Regions from separate parts of the Vibrio sp. WZ-1 genome, predicted to be linked through region 2. Evidence: predicted binding sites of a transcription regulator. Region 2 holds the regulator's gene; the other holds the start of a gene.
The links. Region 2 encodes PurR, which represses purine synthesis genes. Its sites were predicted from a motif close to TNANGNAAACGTTTNCNTNA; they were not measured.
Positions count from the first base shown of each region.

Region 1: the regulator PurR is predicted to act here: its motif matches at 2,005-2,024, upstream of ACTS60_RS13430 (NupC/NupG family nucleoside CNT transporter).

Region 1 covers NZ_JBQEQR010000076.1:187,126-192,056, reverse strand. Annotated here, with positions in the region: gene prfC (peptide chain release factor 3) at 1-939, shown strand, start outside; gene ACTS60_RS13440 (DUF5363 family protein) at 1,057-1,224, shown strand; gene ACTS60_RS13435 (TatD family hydrolase) at 1,211-1,984, shown strand; gene ACTS60_RS13430 (NupC/NupG family nucleoside CNT transporter) at 2,189-3,472, shown strand; gene deoC (deoxyribose-phosphate aldolase) at 4,054-4,830, shown strand; gene deoA (thymidine phosphorylase) at 4,929-4,931, shown strand, end outside.
Region 2 covers NZ_JBQEQR010000080.1:111,619-121,477, reverse strand. Annotated here, with positions in the region: gene glgC (glucose-1-phosphate adenylyltransferase) at 112-1,329, shown strand; gene glgA (glycogen synthase GlgA) at 1,319-2,776, shown strand; gene ACTS60_RS17170 (alpha/beta fold hydrolase) at 2,898-3,701, shown strand; gene ACTS60_RS17165 (putative signal transducing protein) at 3,734-4,051, opposite strand; gene ACTS60_RS17160 (TVP38/TMEM64 family protein) at 4,048-4,743, opposite strand; gene ACTS60_RS17155 (TfoX/Sxy family DNA transformation protein) at 4,859-5,449, opposite strand; cyclic di-GMP riboswitch class I at 5,566-5,656, opposite strand; gene purR (HTH-type transcriptional repressor PurR) at 5,928-6,932, opposite strand; gene torD (molecular chaperone TorD) at 7,380-8,027, opposite strand; gene torR (two-component system response regulator TorR) at 8,260-8,973, shown strand; gene elyC (envelope biogenesis factor ElyC) at 9,061-9,846, opposite strand.

The DNA.
Region 1 (4,931 bases), on a different contig from region 2:
AAAGTTGGCGAAAGCCTAGCAGCAAGTGTACGTGAAGAGCTTGAACTTGTGATGGGCGCTTGTCCTGAGTTCGACCAGGAGCTATTCCTAACTGGTGAACTAACACCTGTTTACTTTGGTACAGCTCTGGGTAACTTCGGTGTTGACCATATGCTAGATGGCCTAACCGAGTGGGCGCCAGCGCCGAAAACGCGTCAAGCGGTTGAGCGTGATGTGGAAGCAACAGAAGATAAGTTCTCTGGCTTCGTATTTAAGATCCAAGCAAACATGGATCCAAAGCACCGTGACCGTATCGCATTCATGCGTATCGTATCGGGTACTTACACACAAGGCATGAAGATGAACCACGTTCGTCTTGGCAAGCAAGTAAGTATCTCTGATGCGGTAACCTTTATGGCGGGTGACCGTTCTCGTGCAGAGCATGCTTACGCGGGTGACATCATTGGTCTACACAACCACGGTACAATCCAAATCGGTGATACGTTCACTCAAGGTGAAGCGCTGAAGTTCTCTGGTATTCCAAACTTTGCACCAGAACTGTTCCGTCGTATTCGCCTAAAAGATCCATTGAAGCAGAAGCAGCTACTGAAAGGTCTGGTTCAGCTATCTGAAGAAGGTGCGGTACAGGTATTCCGTCCACTGCAAAACAACGACCTGATCGTTGGTGCGGTTGGTGTTCTTCAGTTTGACGTGGTTGTGGCTCGATTGAAGTCAGAATACAACGTTGAAGCAATTTACGAAGGCGTTAACGTGGCAACAGCACGTTGGGTTGAGTGTGGTGATGCGAAGAAGCTGGATGAATTCCAGCGTAAGAACCAAGCTAACCTAGCATTGGACGGTGGCGACAACCTAACGTACATCGCGCCAACTATGGTTAACCTAAACCTAGCACAAGAGCGTTTCCCAGATATCGATTTCCGTGCAACTCGTGAGCACTAATTGAATCTAAGCGACGTTATATAGCGCACTAGATCATAAACCGCCGTTAGCTATACACTTAGCTAACGGCGGTTTTTTATTTGGCGAAGTAAAACGATTACTTAGAAAAGGTGCGCAATGAACTGGTTTAAGAGAACACTCAAACGCTACGACGACTGGTGTAAAGAGATGGGGCTGACGCATGATCAAAAGCGCAGTTGTGTGCCGTATAAGCAAGACCCAGTTCATGAAGATGAGCCTGCTAAAAAAGCAAAACAAGAGAAAGCAAACAATGAAACTGTTTGATACCCATTGCCATTTCGACTTTGATGTCTTCCAAGGTGATTTTTCTCGTCAAGTTGAACTTGCTCGTGAGCAAGGCGTGGAGCGTATCCTGATTCCCTCCGTGGGGCCGAGTAACTGGTCTCGTATCCAAGAGCTTACCAGTCAACATCCTCACCTTTATTACGCGCTCGGCTTCCACCCTTATTTCCTGAACGACGAGTTTGAACAATTTGTCCCTGAATTGGAGTCGTTACTTTCCTCACCTAATCGACAATGTGTCGCAATAGGGGAGTGTGGCTTGGACTTTGCGATAGAGACGCCAGTGGAACTGCAAGAGTGCGCGTTAGAACGACAGTTTGAGCTTGCCAGGCGATTTGAACTTCCGGTGATTTTGCACAGTCGTAAAGCGCACAATCGACTTATTCAAATGGTCAAAGCGGCTAAGTTACCAAAGGGGGGCGTGTTACATGCTTTTTCTGGTAGCTATCAACAGGCGATGGAATGGGTTCGATTAGATTTTTTTATCGGAGTTGGTGGCTCAATTACCTATCCAAGAGCCAACAAAACACGCGATGCAATTCAAAGATTACCACTTGAATTTCTTGTTTTAGAAACGGACGCGCCGGATATGCCTATACTTGGTTATCAGGGCGAGCCGAATCACCCTGCCAAACTCATTCATATATTGAATCAACTCTCAGAGTTGCATAAAAGAGAAAAGCAATCGATTGCCGAAAAAGTGTGGGAAAATAGCAATTCTGCCTTCTCCATATGTGAATAAAATCTAAAGATGCTGTTCAGAATAGAAAACGATTACCTTCTTATTGTGAGATAACTCACAAACGGAGGTGAATCAATGATGAATCTTATGAGAAAGTGTGAGGATGGCATTACTTTAATTGATTCTGGATGAGTATAATTGCCCCCGCTTTATAGCTCCATTTTGTAACACGCCAACAAATAACTTATAAGGAAGTCATAAACTATGAGCCTGTTTATGAGCCTAGTCGGTATGGTAGTGCTTCTTGCTATTGCATTTGCATTTTCTAATAACCGTAAAGCTATCAATCTAAGAACTGTGGGTGGCGCATTCGCTATCCAATTCGTATTAGGTGCATTTGTTCTTTATGTACCTTGGGGCCGTGATCTACTGAACGGTTTCTCTACTGGTGTATCTAACGTTATCAACTACGGTAACAATGGTTCATCTTTCCTATTCGGTGGTCTTGTTTCTGACAAGATGTTCGAAGTATTCGGCGGCGGCGGCTTCATCTTCGCATTCCGCGTTCTTCCTACACTGATCTTCTTCTCAGCACTGATTTCAGTTCTTTACTACATTGGCGCAATGCAGTGGGTTATCAAGATTCTTGGTGGTGCACTACAAAAAGCGCTTGGCACTTCTCGCGCGGAATCAATGTCTGCTGCGGCTAACATTTTCGTAGGTCAAACTGAAGCACCTCTAGTTGTTCGCCCATTCGTACCTAAGATGACTCAATCTGAGCTATTCGCGGTAATGTGTGGTGGTCTAGCATCTGTAGCTGGTGGTGTACTAGCTGGTTACGCTTCAATGGGTGTACCTCTAGAGTACCTAGTAGCAGCATCATTCATGGCAGCACCTGGTGGTCTACTGTTCGCTAAGATTCTTCACCCAGAGACTGATAAGCCTCATGAAGACATCGAAGAAGCAATGGACGGTGGCGACGATAAACCAGCTAACGTAATCGACGCAGCAGCGGGCGGTGCGGCTTCTGGTCTACAACTTGCACTAAACGTAGGTGCAATGCTAATCGCGTTCGTAGGTCTTATTGCTCTTGTTAACGGTATGCTAGGTGGCATCGGTGGTTGGTTCGGTATGCCTGAACTAACACTAGAGCTAATCCTTGGTTACGCGTTCTCTCCACTAGCATTCCTAATCGGTGTTCCTTGGAACGAAGCAGTTGTTGCTGGTTCATTCATCGGTCAGAAACTAGTTATCAACGAATTCGTTGCTTACTTGAACTTCACACCTTACCTAGGTGAAAGCGCTCAAGTAGTTGCGGCAACTGGTGAAGTAATGTCTGAGAAGACAACAGCTATCATCTCATTCGCACTATGTGGCTTCGCGAACCTTTCTTCTATCGCGATCCTACTTGGTGGTCTAGGTAGCCTTGCACCAAACCGTCGTTCAGATATCGCTCGCATGGGTATTAAAGCAGTTCTTGCTGGTACGTTGTCTAACCTAATGGCAGCTACTATCGCAGGTTTCTGCCTTAGCCTTGCAGCACTTTAATTAGAATCGGTTCTTAATATATAGACGCCGTTTTAAACCATGCCCTGTAGCAAGAAATTGCTGCGGGGCATTTTTCGTTTTTTGGACCTAAAAAATTCTACTGCACGTAGGTCTACGTGAGTGGCTTACGAAGTTGGTGGAATAGAGGCCGGAAAATTTTGAGATACAAACCGTTTGCGCTCTATTTGGTGCTACAGTTTTGCGGTGAATATCTATAATGTAGTAATCACAGGATAGCGGTTAAGGTTATTACTTAATCACTCCATGAATACAACATACTCGATGGGCAAATGATTTGCCCTCAATATCAAATCTAGCAAGAGTTTTATTGTTTGATGTGATATTAAAGACACCGCAATCATAGATTGTTGTGCCATAGGCCAAACTGGTACTGTGCGGTGACAAGGATAGCAATTGGCATATGAATTATTCGCTGTATATGCCGAGTCTTCAGGGAACCAAGTCCGTTCATTAATAGACTGTTTAGCCAATTTCTCACACTGTCTCGACTTGTTGATTATAGTTAGAGAAGTGATGTGAGGCTGAGTAGTGAATTTTTTGAATATTGATCGGAGATAGAAATGAGCGATTTAAAAGCAGCAGCGCTACGTGCACTAAAACTTATGGACCTAACTACGCTGAATGATGACGACACTGATGCAAAAGTGATCTCACTATGTCATGACGCAAAAACAGCAGTAGGCAACACAGCTGCAATTTGTATTTACCCTCGCTTTATTCCTATTGCTAAGAAGACACTTCGTGAGCAAGGTACGCCAGAAGTTCGTATTGCAACAGTAACGAACTTCCCACACGGTAACGACGATATCGACATCGCGGTTGCTGAAACTAAAGCGGCTGTCGCTTACGGTGCAGACGAAGTTGACGTTGTTTTCCCATACCGCGCTCTAATGGCGGGTGATGAGAAAGTTGGCTTCGAACTAGTTAAGCAATGTAAAGAAGCTTGTGGTGATATCCTTCTTAAAGTGATCATCGAAACAGGTGAACTAAAAGAAGAAGCGCTAATTAAGAAAGCATCACAAATCTGTATCGAAGCGGGTGCTGACTTTATTAAAACTTCAACTGGTAAAGTGCCAGTAAACGCAACGCCAGAATACGCTCGCATGATGCTTGAAGTTATTCGTGATATGGGTGTTGCAGAATCTGTTGGTTTCAAACCTGCAGGTGGTGTGCGTACTGCTGAAGATGCAGCAGCATACCTAGCAATGGCTGACGAAATCCTAGGTGACAACTGGGTAGACGCTCGTCATTACCGTTTTGGTGCATCTAGCCTGCTAACAAACCTACTAAATACATTAGAAGTATCGGACGAAGTTGCTGATCCAACAGCTTACTAATTCCAACAATACGTCTGAACGGTAGCACCAGTTTTTGGTGCTGCCAAACCTCTTTATCCTACTTTAACCATGGCTCATAACGAGCGTGGGAGGCACTAATG
Region 2 (9,859 bases):
GGTTAGAGTTGGTGGAGTAGATACTATAAGGTATCCGCTCGATTACCCCTGAGGCTTATCATGATCGAGTGGATATGGAAATCCAAGCTATAACTATATGGAGAACAACGAATGGCTGGTGTTTTGGGAATGATTCTTGCTGGCGGTGAAGGCTCTCGTCTGAGACCTTTAACGGAATCCCGCAGTAAACCTTCGGTCCCTTTTGGCGGAAGTTACCGACTTATTGATTTCGCTTTGAACAACTTCGTGAATGCCGACTTGATGCGCATTTACGTCCTAACTCAATTTAAATCTCAATCTTTGTTTCATCACATGAAAAAGGGGTGGAACATCAATGGCATCACAGATCGCTTTATCGATCCAATTCCTGCACAAATGCGCACAGGTAAGCGTTGGTATGAAGGCACAGCTGATGCGATCTATCAAAACCTACGTTTTATGGAACTGGCAGAACCTGATCAGGTATGTATCTTCGGTTCAGACCATATCTATAAAATGGATATCAAACAGATGCTGGCTTTCCACGAAGAAAAAGAAGCGTCTTTAACGGTTTCAGCGTTGCGAATGCCGTTATCTGAAGCGTCTCAATTTGGTGTTATCGAAGTGGATGCAGAAGGCCGTATGGTCGGTTTTGAAGAGAAACCAGAAAGTCCTAAATCCATCCCTGGAGACCCAGAACACGCGCTTGTATCTATGGGCAACTACGTGTTCGAAGCACAGACTCTATTTGCTGAATTGATTGAAGATGCCGACAATGAAGCCTCTACGCACGATTTTGGCAAAGACATCATTCCTAAGATGTTCCCGCGCGGCGACGTATTCGTGTATGACTTCAGTACAAACCGTATTACTGGTGAAAAGGAAGAAGTGTACTGGCGTGATGTAGGTACGATTGATGCCTATTGGCAAGCTCATATGGATCTACTTGAGAAAGACGCTCCGTTTTCGCTATACAACCGTAAATGGCCACTGCACACCTACTACCCACCATTACCGCCAGCGACCTTTACCGACTCAGATAATGGTCGAGTCCAGATCATCGATAGTTTGGTATGTAATGGCAGCTATGTGCGTGGATCTCGTATTGAAAAATCGGTGCTGGGTTTCCGCAGTAACATTGCCTCAGCGTGTGACATCAGCCAATGCATATTGCTAGGTGATGTTAAAGTGGGTGAAGGCTGTGTGCTTCATCGCGTGATCGTAGATAAGGATGCCGATATCGCACCTGGTACACAAATTGGTGTTAATCTGCAAGAAGACAAGAAACACTACCATGTGTCAGAGGATGGTGTTGTTGTTATTCCAAAAGGAGCACGTGTTGGCTACTAACAATTTGTCTGTTCTGTTTGTAGCATCTGAGGTCGAAGGGCTGATTAAAAGTGGTGGCTTGGCTGATGTAGCCAAGGCACTGCCGCAAGCGCTTCAAAATCATCAGCAAGATGTACGAATTTCTATTCCTGCCTATACAGGCATAGAACAGTTGTCGGAAGCTGAGACTGTACTAGAAACAGAATTAACGAGTTGGCCTCATACCGCTTATCGAGTTTTAAAGCTAATGCTTGGGGATAATCAAGTTTACTTGATAGATTGTCCGCCGTATTTCAATCGTCCTTCCATGTATGCAGAAAATAACCAAGCCTACACTGACAACGGCGAGCGCTTTGCTTTTTTCAGCGCAGCTTGCCTTGATATGTTACCAAAGCTTGGCTTCCAACCAGACATCGTTCATGCCAATGACTGGCATACGGGCTTAGTTCCATTCCTACTCAAACATCGATATGGAAACGACGCCTTTTTTGCAAATACTCGCAGTGTTATCTCGATTCATAATGCGGTATTTAAAGGGGTATTTAGCTACGATGATGTCCAGTGCCTTCCTGAGTTCCATAGCCGAAACGTGCCTGACGCAGCTGTTAGTGCTACACACATCACGATGCTAAAAGCAGGTGTGATGAATGCAGATAAGATCAATGCTGTAAGTCCTACCTATGCTGAAGAGCTTAAAACCGAGCTTGGAAGTCACGGTATGGCATGGGAGTTTCAGCAACGCTCGACGGATTTGGTTGGTATTCTTAACGGTTGTGATTACAGTGCGTGGAATCCAGAAACCGATCCTAACCTGCCATTGAACTACAAAGCGAATCGTCAAAGCATGGTTCGTGGTAAGAATGCGTGTAAGAAAGCGCTTCAAGAAAAGCTTGGGCTAGAAGAATCCGACTGTGCGATGTTTGGTATGGTATGCCGCCTAACTCAACAAAAAGGTGTGCATTACTTACTACCAGCGTTAGCAGACTTTCTTAAGCACGATGTTCAAGTTGTGGTTGTTGGAACGGGTGATCCTATCTTAGCGGCTCAGTTGAGAGATGTGTCAGCACAGTTTGCCAATAAGTTTATTTTTGTTGAAGCCTACGATAACGAGCTCGCCCACTTAGTCGAGGCCGCTTCTGATTTCTTCTTGATGCCTTCAGAGTTTGAACCTTGTGGTTTGAATCAGATCTACAGCATGGCTTATGGCACCTTACCAATCGTTCGTGGAGTGGGGGGGCTTAAAGATAGTGTCAATGATTACGATGTTGATTCCGCGGATGCGACAGGTTTTGTTTTTTACGAACCAACACCTCAAGGATTACTTCTGACGATGTTGAGAGCGTTGTTGCTTTATGCACAAAATACGAACGAAGTAAGGCGTGTTCAGCTCCAAGCTATGCAAAAAGATTTCTGTTGGCACAAAGCTGCAGAAGAATATTTGCAGCTGTATAGGGCTGCGTTAAATTAACGCAAAATTTTTAAAAATTGTAACTAAAGGCACCGAATGAGGTGCCTTTATTACCTTGTACTTATAGAGTGTGGTAGGATTTACTCACACTTTTTCATACAGAATGTTTTCAGACTGATAAATGACTCAGCCACTTCTATTCCATAAAACCTATATACATCCCACCAGTAATGAGTGGGTCGTTTTCGTACATGGTGCTGGTGGCAGTTCGTCAATATGGTTTAAGCAACTTAAGGCATATAAAGAACACTTTAATTTAGTTTTAATTGACCTGCGTGGACATGGTAAATCAAATCAGTTAATCAAAGAGTTGATGACAAGTCGCTATACTTTTACGGAAGTTACGCAAGACATTCTAAAAGTTTTGGACCACCTTAAGATTCAATCGGCTCATTTTGTTGGTATGTCTCTGGGGACCATCATTGTTCGTAACCTTGCTGAACTAGCCTCGGAACGCGTACGTTCTATGGTTCTCGGTGGGGCGGTAACACGTCTGAATACACGTTCTCAAATTCTGGTGAAACTTGGCAACCTTGGAAAACATATTCTGCCTTATATGTGGCTATATAAGCTGTTTGCCTACATTGTGATGCCACAGAAAAACCAACGTGAATCGCGACATTTATTCATTCGTGAAGCGAAGAAGTTGTGTCAAAAAGAGTTCAAACGCTGGTTTATCTTGGCCGCTGACGTTAACCCTTTGATGAAATACTTTAAAGATCGTGAACTCCCGATTCCAACGCTGTACTTGATGGGCGATAGAGATTACATGTTTATCAAACCAGTTAAAGAGATGGTTGCGGTACACAAGCAAAGTGTTTTACGTGAGATCCCTGACTGTGGTCATGTGTGTAATGTAGAAAGGCCAGATGACTTTAATCAACACTCCATCGAGTTCATTAAGCAGCAGAGTTTAGCTGCCTAAATCCGAAATGATTGAAAAGATAAGGGGAGCCATTAAGGCTCTCCTATTTGATACCCGCATTGCCAACATGCACCAAACTGCCCTTCATTCTGCTCCAAACAATTAGGACATTGCCAATCTTGGTAACTCTGCTCTGCTTGTTTTTGATAGTCTTCGACAATGGCTGAAGCTTTCAATTGTTGCTCAGGATATAAAAGCCAAACATAAGGGTCTGTATCATTACCAAATGGCAATTCCCCCTTTAATCCGAACATCCCTTCGCCTCTTACTTCACAGCCTATCTGCTCGGTCTTGAGAAGCTCACAGACGATATGAGCTTCAGCGGGATTTTTTGCGATGAATACCTTCATTGCGCATTTCCATTTTGTTGTACTTGAGTTGGGCGGATTTTATTCATTACCCACTTGGCGATGATTGGAAACAAACCAAGTAGTGCAAATGATGCTAATACGGTGGGAGACACAATACCTGAAAGGCTATCTATGGTGGCTAATTGAGTCCCCGCATTCAGGTAAACAGCTGTACCCGGTAACATACCTACTTGGCTGGTTAAATAGAACCGTGCAATCGTCATAGGTGTCAATCCCATCAGCAAGTTGATAAGAAAAAATGGAAAGACGGGAATTAAGCGTAGAGAAAACAGGTAAAAGGCCCCATCTTTTTCAACGCCTTGGTTAATGGCATTCAGTTTGTTTCCAAACTTACTTTGTACCCATTCTCTCAATAAGTAACGGCTACTTAAGAAGGCAACTGTTGCGCCAATGGTGCTGGCAAAAGAAACCAATAAGAGACTGGTCCAGAAACCAAATAGAGCAGCACCCAGAAGCGTTACTACGGCAGCTCCGGGAATGGAGAAAGCGGTGATAGCTATATACGCAAAGAAATAAGTTGCTGCAGCAAGTACGAAATTTTGGCTAATAAAAGTGTTCAACGCCTCTTGCTGTGCCTTGGCGTTTTCTAGGGTTAGATATTGACCAAAACTCACACCTAAAAAGACAATCGTCGCGAGTAGGATCAGTCCTAAAATCAGTTTCTTATTCATATCTATCACTCCATTTCTGCTTCTTAGATAATAAGACAGAATGGAGTGAGAAAAAATTTCAAAAAAACCGCAGTGTAAAACTGCGGTTTATGAATTCCTGGAGCTCAAACTTGTGTTATGAGAGGTGGTTAATTAGCTCTTCTCGACGAGATTGAGGTACAACACTCCAATGAGTACCATTAATGGCGCCCTCAAGGGCCCACAGTAACTCGATGCTTACAGAAGCTGTATGTGTTTCTTGGATCGCCTTGTACGCGTTTAACGCCCCTTGTTCTTCAAGCTGCGTAACAGAATCTATGCCTGCTTTCTTAAGCATTCTCTCTGTTGCTAGCCTAAGGTTCGGTAGATCTTTTAAACGAGTCGGTTTAGAGCTGGCTTGCTGTTCTTTTTCAAGCTTTGCAGTTTCGAGCGAACTTTTGGCTACTTCCACTAAGTGTTGTGGTGTGTCCCAAAGGTCTGGTGAAACGGCATAGTACTTTGTGACTACAGGAAATCCACGCTTCTTGTATACGTAAGGTTTAAGTCCCTGAGTTTCAAAGTCTGAAGATGTCTTTTTATCGGCTCTGATATGAAGCTGGTTGTTAACGACTAATGCAAACATTGTTTCATCAGCAAAAAGGCCAAAGCCGCCAAACATTGAGCGTGACTTGATCGTACCAAGCACCTCAAAAAGCTTCATAGAGTCTTTGAGTATCGGTTTATCCATGATGTGTTATCTCGGTGTAATTTAAATTACGCCACCAAAAATCAGGTCCGAGAGATTAGCAAACGCATGCAGACACAATGTCATTAAAGGGTAAACTCGTCATATGCATACTTGCCATCGGTAACCCCGCTACCATGCTATCTCATGCGATAGTTTAGGCCGGAAGCTTTGCGTCCCACTCTTTAGAGTGGTTTGCCCTGTGCGTGACACTGAAAGCATACTTCCTACATTGGACTAATATCACATTCTGCGCTTGTAAATGTGATCTTGGTTCAGTTAATAGTTATTTTTTCGTGAGTTAAGTTTCATAGATTAACAAAGTGGTCTACCAGGAAATTGTCAGCGCTAGAGAGTTGACTGTACGAAGAAATAACAAGTCTGCAAAGTTCTACATACAGAACTGTTGTCATGGATGGGTTGTTAAATAAAAAGCATCCATATGGATGCTTTTTGATGATGAGTAAACGAGCACTAAAGATTAGTTGATCTTTCTAACCGTGTTTCTAATCACGATCTCTGGCTGCATTTCAAACACTCGTTTTTCGTGTTCTTTATCTTTGATACGCTCTAGTAGGATCTCAAAAGCGTTTTTACCCACACGACGTTTTGGTTGGTGGATAGTCGTTAGTGGTGGTGAGAAGTACTCTGCCAGCTCAATGTTGTCATAGCCGATAACAGAAACATCATCTGGTACCTTGATACCGTTCTGCTGAAGGCGGCTCATCAAGCCAAGTGCCATCGTGTCATTGAAACAGAAAACTGCGGTAGGGCGTTTTTCCATTGCAGTAATGTTATCTGCCGCTAGCACAGCGGTATCACACTCAAAGTTGCCTTCAAGAATCCAATCTTCGTTAACCGCAAGGTTTGCTTCTGCCATTGCACGACGATAACCCGCAATACGCTCTTGGCACGCAGCTTTTTCGAAGTGACCGCTTAAACACGCGATGTCTGTGTGACCATTGTCGATCAGATATTTTGTCGCGATGTAACCGCCTTCTTCTGAGTTATCAATGATCTTGTCTGCTTGTGAGCTTTCTGGACCCCAGTCCATCACAACTTTAGGTATGTCTGAGTGACGGTCAAGCATCTCTTTTAGTTCTTCCGTCAGATCAGAACACATTACTAGAATGCCATCTACACGCTTTTCAGCGAGCATGCGGATGTAGTCACGTTGCTTCTCGTAAATACCGCCCGTGTTACATAGGATAAGAGTGTAACCTTGACGGTAACAGTAGCTCTCAACACCATCGATTACTTCAGAGAAGAACAGGTTGGTAGATTGAGTTACTAGCATACCGATGGTACGAGTTGAGTTGCACTTTAAACTGCGTGCAACGGCACTTGGTGCGTAATTAAGTTCATCCACCGCTTTCATTACTTTTTCTTGAGTTGCTTCTGCAACAAAGCGAGTTTTATTAATTACGTGCGAAACCGTAGTGGTAGAAACGCCGGCTAAGCGAGCAACGTCTTTAATAGTGGCCATAAATGATGTCCTGTATCGAGCTACTGTAAATACCGTAGTGAAGACAACCATACGCTTAGGGTCTTGCGCAAACCGAGCAACTGCGAATAGGGGCATTGCTGAGATATTTGGCAGCGGTTGTTCCGAAATCGGTATAAAAAGGTTTGTAGCAACATTTATCGCTGAGTCTCATATTCCTTTCTTATACTAAGTGAGGAATTGGTCAGCAATCCTGTTAAGAAAACACAAAAACCGCTTTATTTCAGCGGTTTACATATAAATCATATTTAATCGTTTGCGCTCACATTTTAGACTGATGCGGGCAAGCTGGCAATGTTTTAAGCAGCTGTTTTGTGCCTCGGAGGTCACAGTTTAACGGCTAAATGGATTGTATTTCTCTGCGCCAGATTAAAAACAAACGAATAAAATAGGGAGTCTGAATGACAGACTCCCCAAAATAGGCGGCAATTATTCACCAAGAAGGTAGGTGCTGTCCAGTTTACAAAATGCAATTAATAGTTGCGCGACACTAACATAGAAGCCAAATTCATCGAATTGCTTACATTTAGCGGCAAACTGAGGTAGCCATGTCAAAAGGTGTTGCTGGATGAACTCATTTTGCTTTTCGAATGCATCTTCCATGTGTTTTTCCTGCTCGAGTTCATTTGAGCGGATAATCATATTGCCTAAAAAATCTAACTCGACTGCTAAATGATCCGCAGGCTCTTTTAGATTTTCGTCAACTTGCACACCAAAGTCTGCCATCAGCCTTTCCATCTCTTCTGCTGGTTTATCGTTTAATAAACCAGATTCACCGATGTACATTGAGGCATAAGGTAGCGCACCGTGCTTTTCTGTTTTAAGAAAAAGTTCACAGAAGTCCGCAGCTAGCTCTAACTGAGCATCTTCACGATCTTGTAGGCGGTTAAGCGCATCAACAAGGGCATTAACGGATGGTTTGAGTGTTTCATTTTCACCTAAACCAGCTAAAAAGCTTCGAATTTCAACACTATGATAAGATTCCAGTTCCTTGTCTGTCAGCTCTTTTGCAAACAGGCTAGAAAACCACCAATAAATCTCAGCTCGTTTTTCGTTAAAAGCTTTCACTTCTTGCATTTTTTTGCTCCCAAATAGTTATCCCCTAAGTGTAAACAATTAAAATGAATAGCAGTAACTATAATTGTTATGGTTTATTGGGAAATATGCATGTTTATGAATGGCGGCAAATAAGCTTGTTTTGCATCAATAAATCCACAAAATCTTGCTTTTTATTGTAACTATTACTAGATATGTTACTAGTTATGAATAGAATACGTCTTGGAAGATAAAAAAGACAGAAGTGGTGTAAATGAGCTATCACGTATTAGTCGTAGAAGATGATGTTGTAACTCGCAGTAAGCTTGCGGGCTATTTCCAAAATGAAGGTTACAAAGTTAGTGAAGCAGAAAGTGGTGCTGAAATGCGCGAAGTGCTTCAAGAGGGCGACGTAGACCTGATCATGCTGGATATTAACCTGCCGGGTGAAGATGGCCTTATGCTTACGCGTGAATTACGCAGCCAATCAGATATCGGCATCATATTAGTGACAGGACGCACGGATAGCATTGACAAAATCGTTGGTCTAGAAATGGGCGCAGACGATTATGTAACAAAGCCTTTTGAACTAAGGGAATTATTAGTTCGCGTTAAAAACTTGCTGTGGCGTATTTCAGCGGCTCGTAACGGTTCACAAAAAGCAGCGAACGACACAAATGAAGAACACATTGTGCGTTTTGGTGAGTGGATGTTTGATATTCAACGTCGTGCTCTAAGCCGTAACGGTGAGCCGGTGAAATTAACCAAAGCAGAGTATGAACTGCTGGTCGCACTGTCTTCATACCCAAATCAGGTATTAAGCCGTGAGCGTATTTTGAATATGATCAGCCACCGAGTGGATGCGCCAAATGACCGTACAATTGATGTATTGATTCGACGCATGCGCGCTAAGATGGAGTTTGATCCAAAGAACCCACAAATTTTTGTGACCGTTCATGGTGAAGGCTACATGTTCGCAGGTGACTAGGGTCTGTTGACTTAAATCAACGCGATAAAGAAAAAGGAGAGCAATGCTCTCCTTTTTTGTGCCTGTAGGTTTCGTTTTGAAGCCGGCTTAATGCGCTTCTTCGACAGGTGCCTGGCCAATATTATCTCGCAAGTGCTGCCAGATAATACCCATAGTCTCGTGCCAGTATCGCTCCGTTTGCTCTAGGTACTGTGCTTTTGGTGCATAACGATGCCAAGGTTGGTTGACATCTGCAACAGCCAAGAAGTTGGTTGGGGCAGGAATTGGCTGAATCCCTGCTGCACGAAACTCGTACATTGCGCGCTTCATATGGCTTGCTGACGTTACCAGTACAATATTTTTCTGTTTTACAAATGCGGCAGCTTGTCTTGCTTCTTCCCAGGTATCTTTAGCATCTTCAAGCAAGATAATGTCAGACTTAGCAACACCAAGAGAAAGGGCTACGTTAGCCATCATACGAGCGTGACTGAGTTCTGAACCTCCCGCGTAGCCTGACAAAATGAGTTTTGCGCCCGGGTACATACGAAGAATACGTATGCCTTCAGTGAGCCTCATTAAAGCAGCGCGACTTAGTTGTGAGGTGGGTGGTATTTCGTCATCGACAACATGCCCATTTCCTAAAACCATCACGTAATCGACAGATTCCGATACCGGTAAGAAGGCTTTGTACTCGCGTTCCAAAGGCATAAGCAACTTGGTTGCAATAGGTTGAAATGAGGCAAGGAAGATGCCTGCAAAGGTGAATAGAACAATGAAACAACCAGTTTTACGTTTGCTAGTAAAACTAATTAAAAATAGGCCTAATAGACCAATCAGCAGTAAGGCCGGTAAGGGCATGAGCAAGGCTGATATTACTTTTTTCAGCTCAAACATACTTAAATAGTCC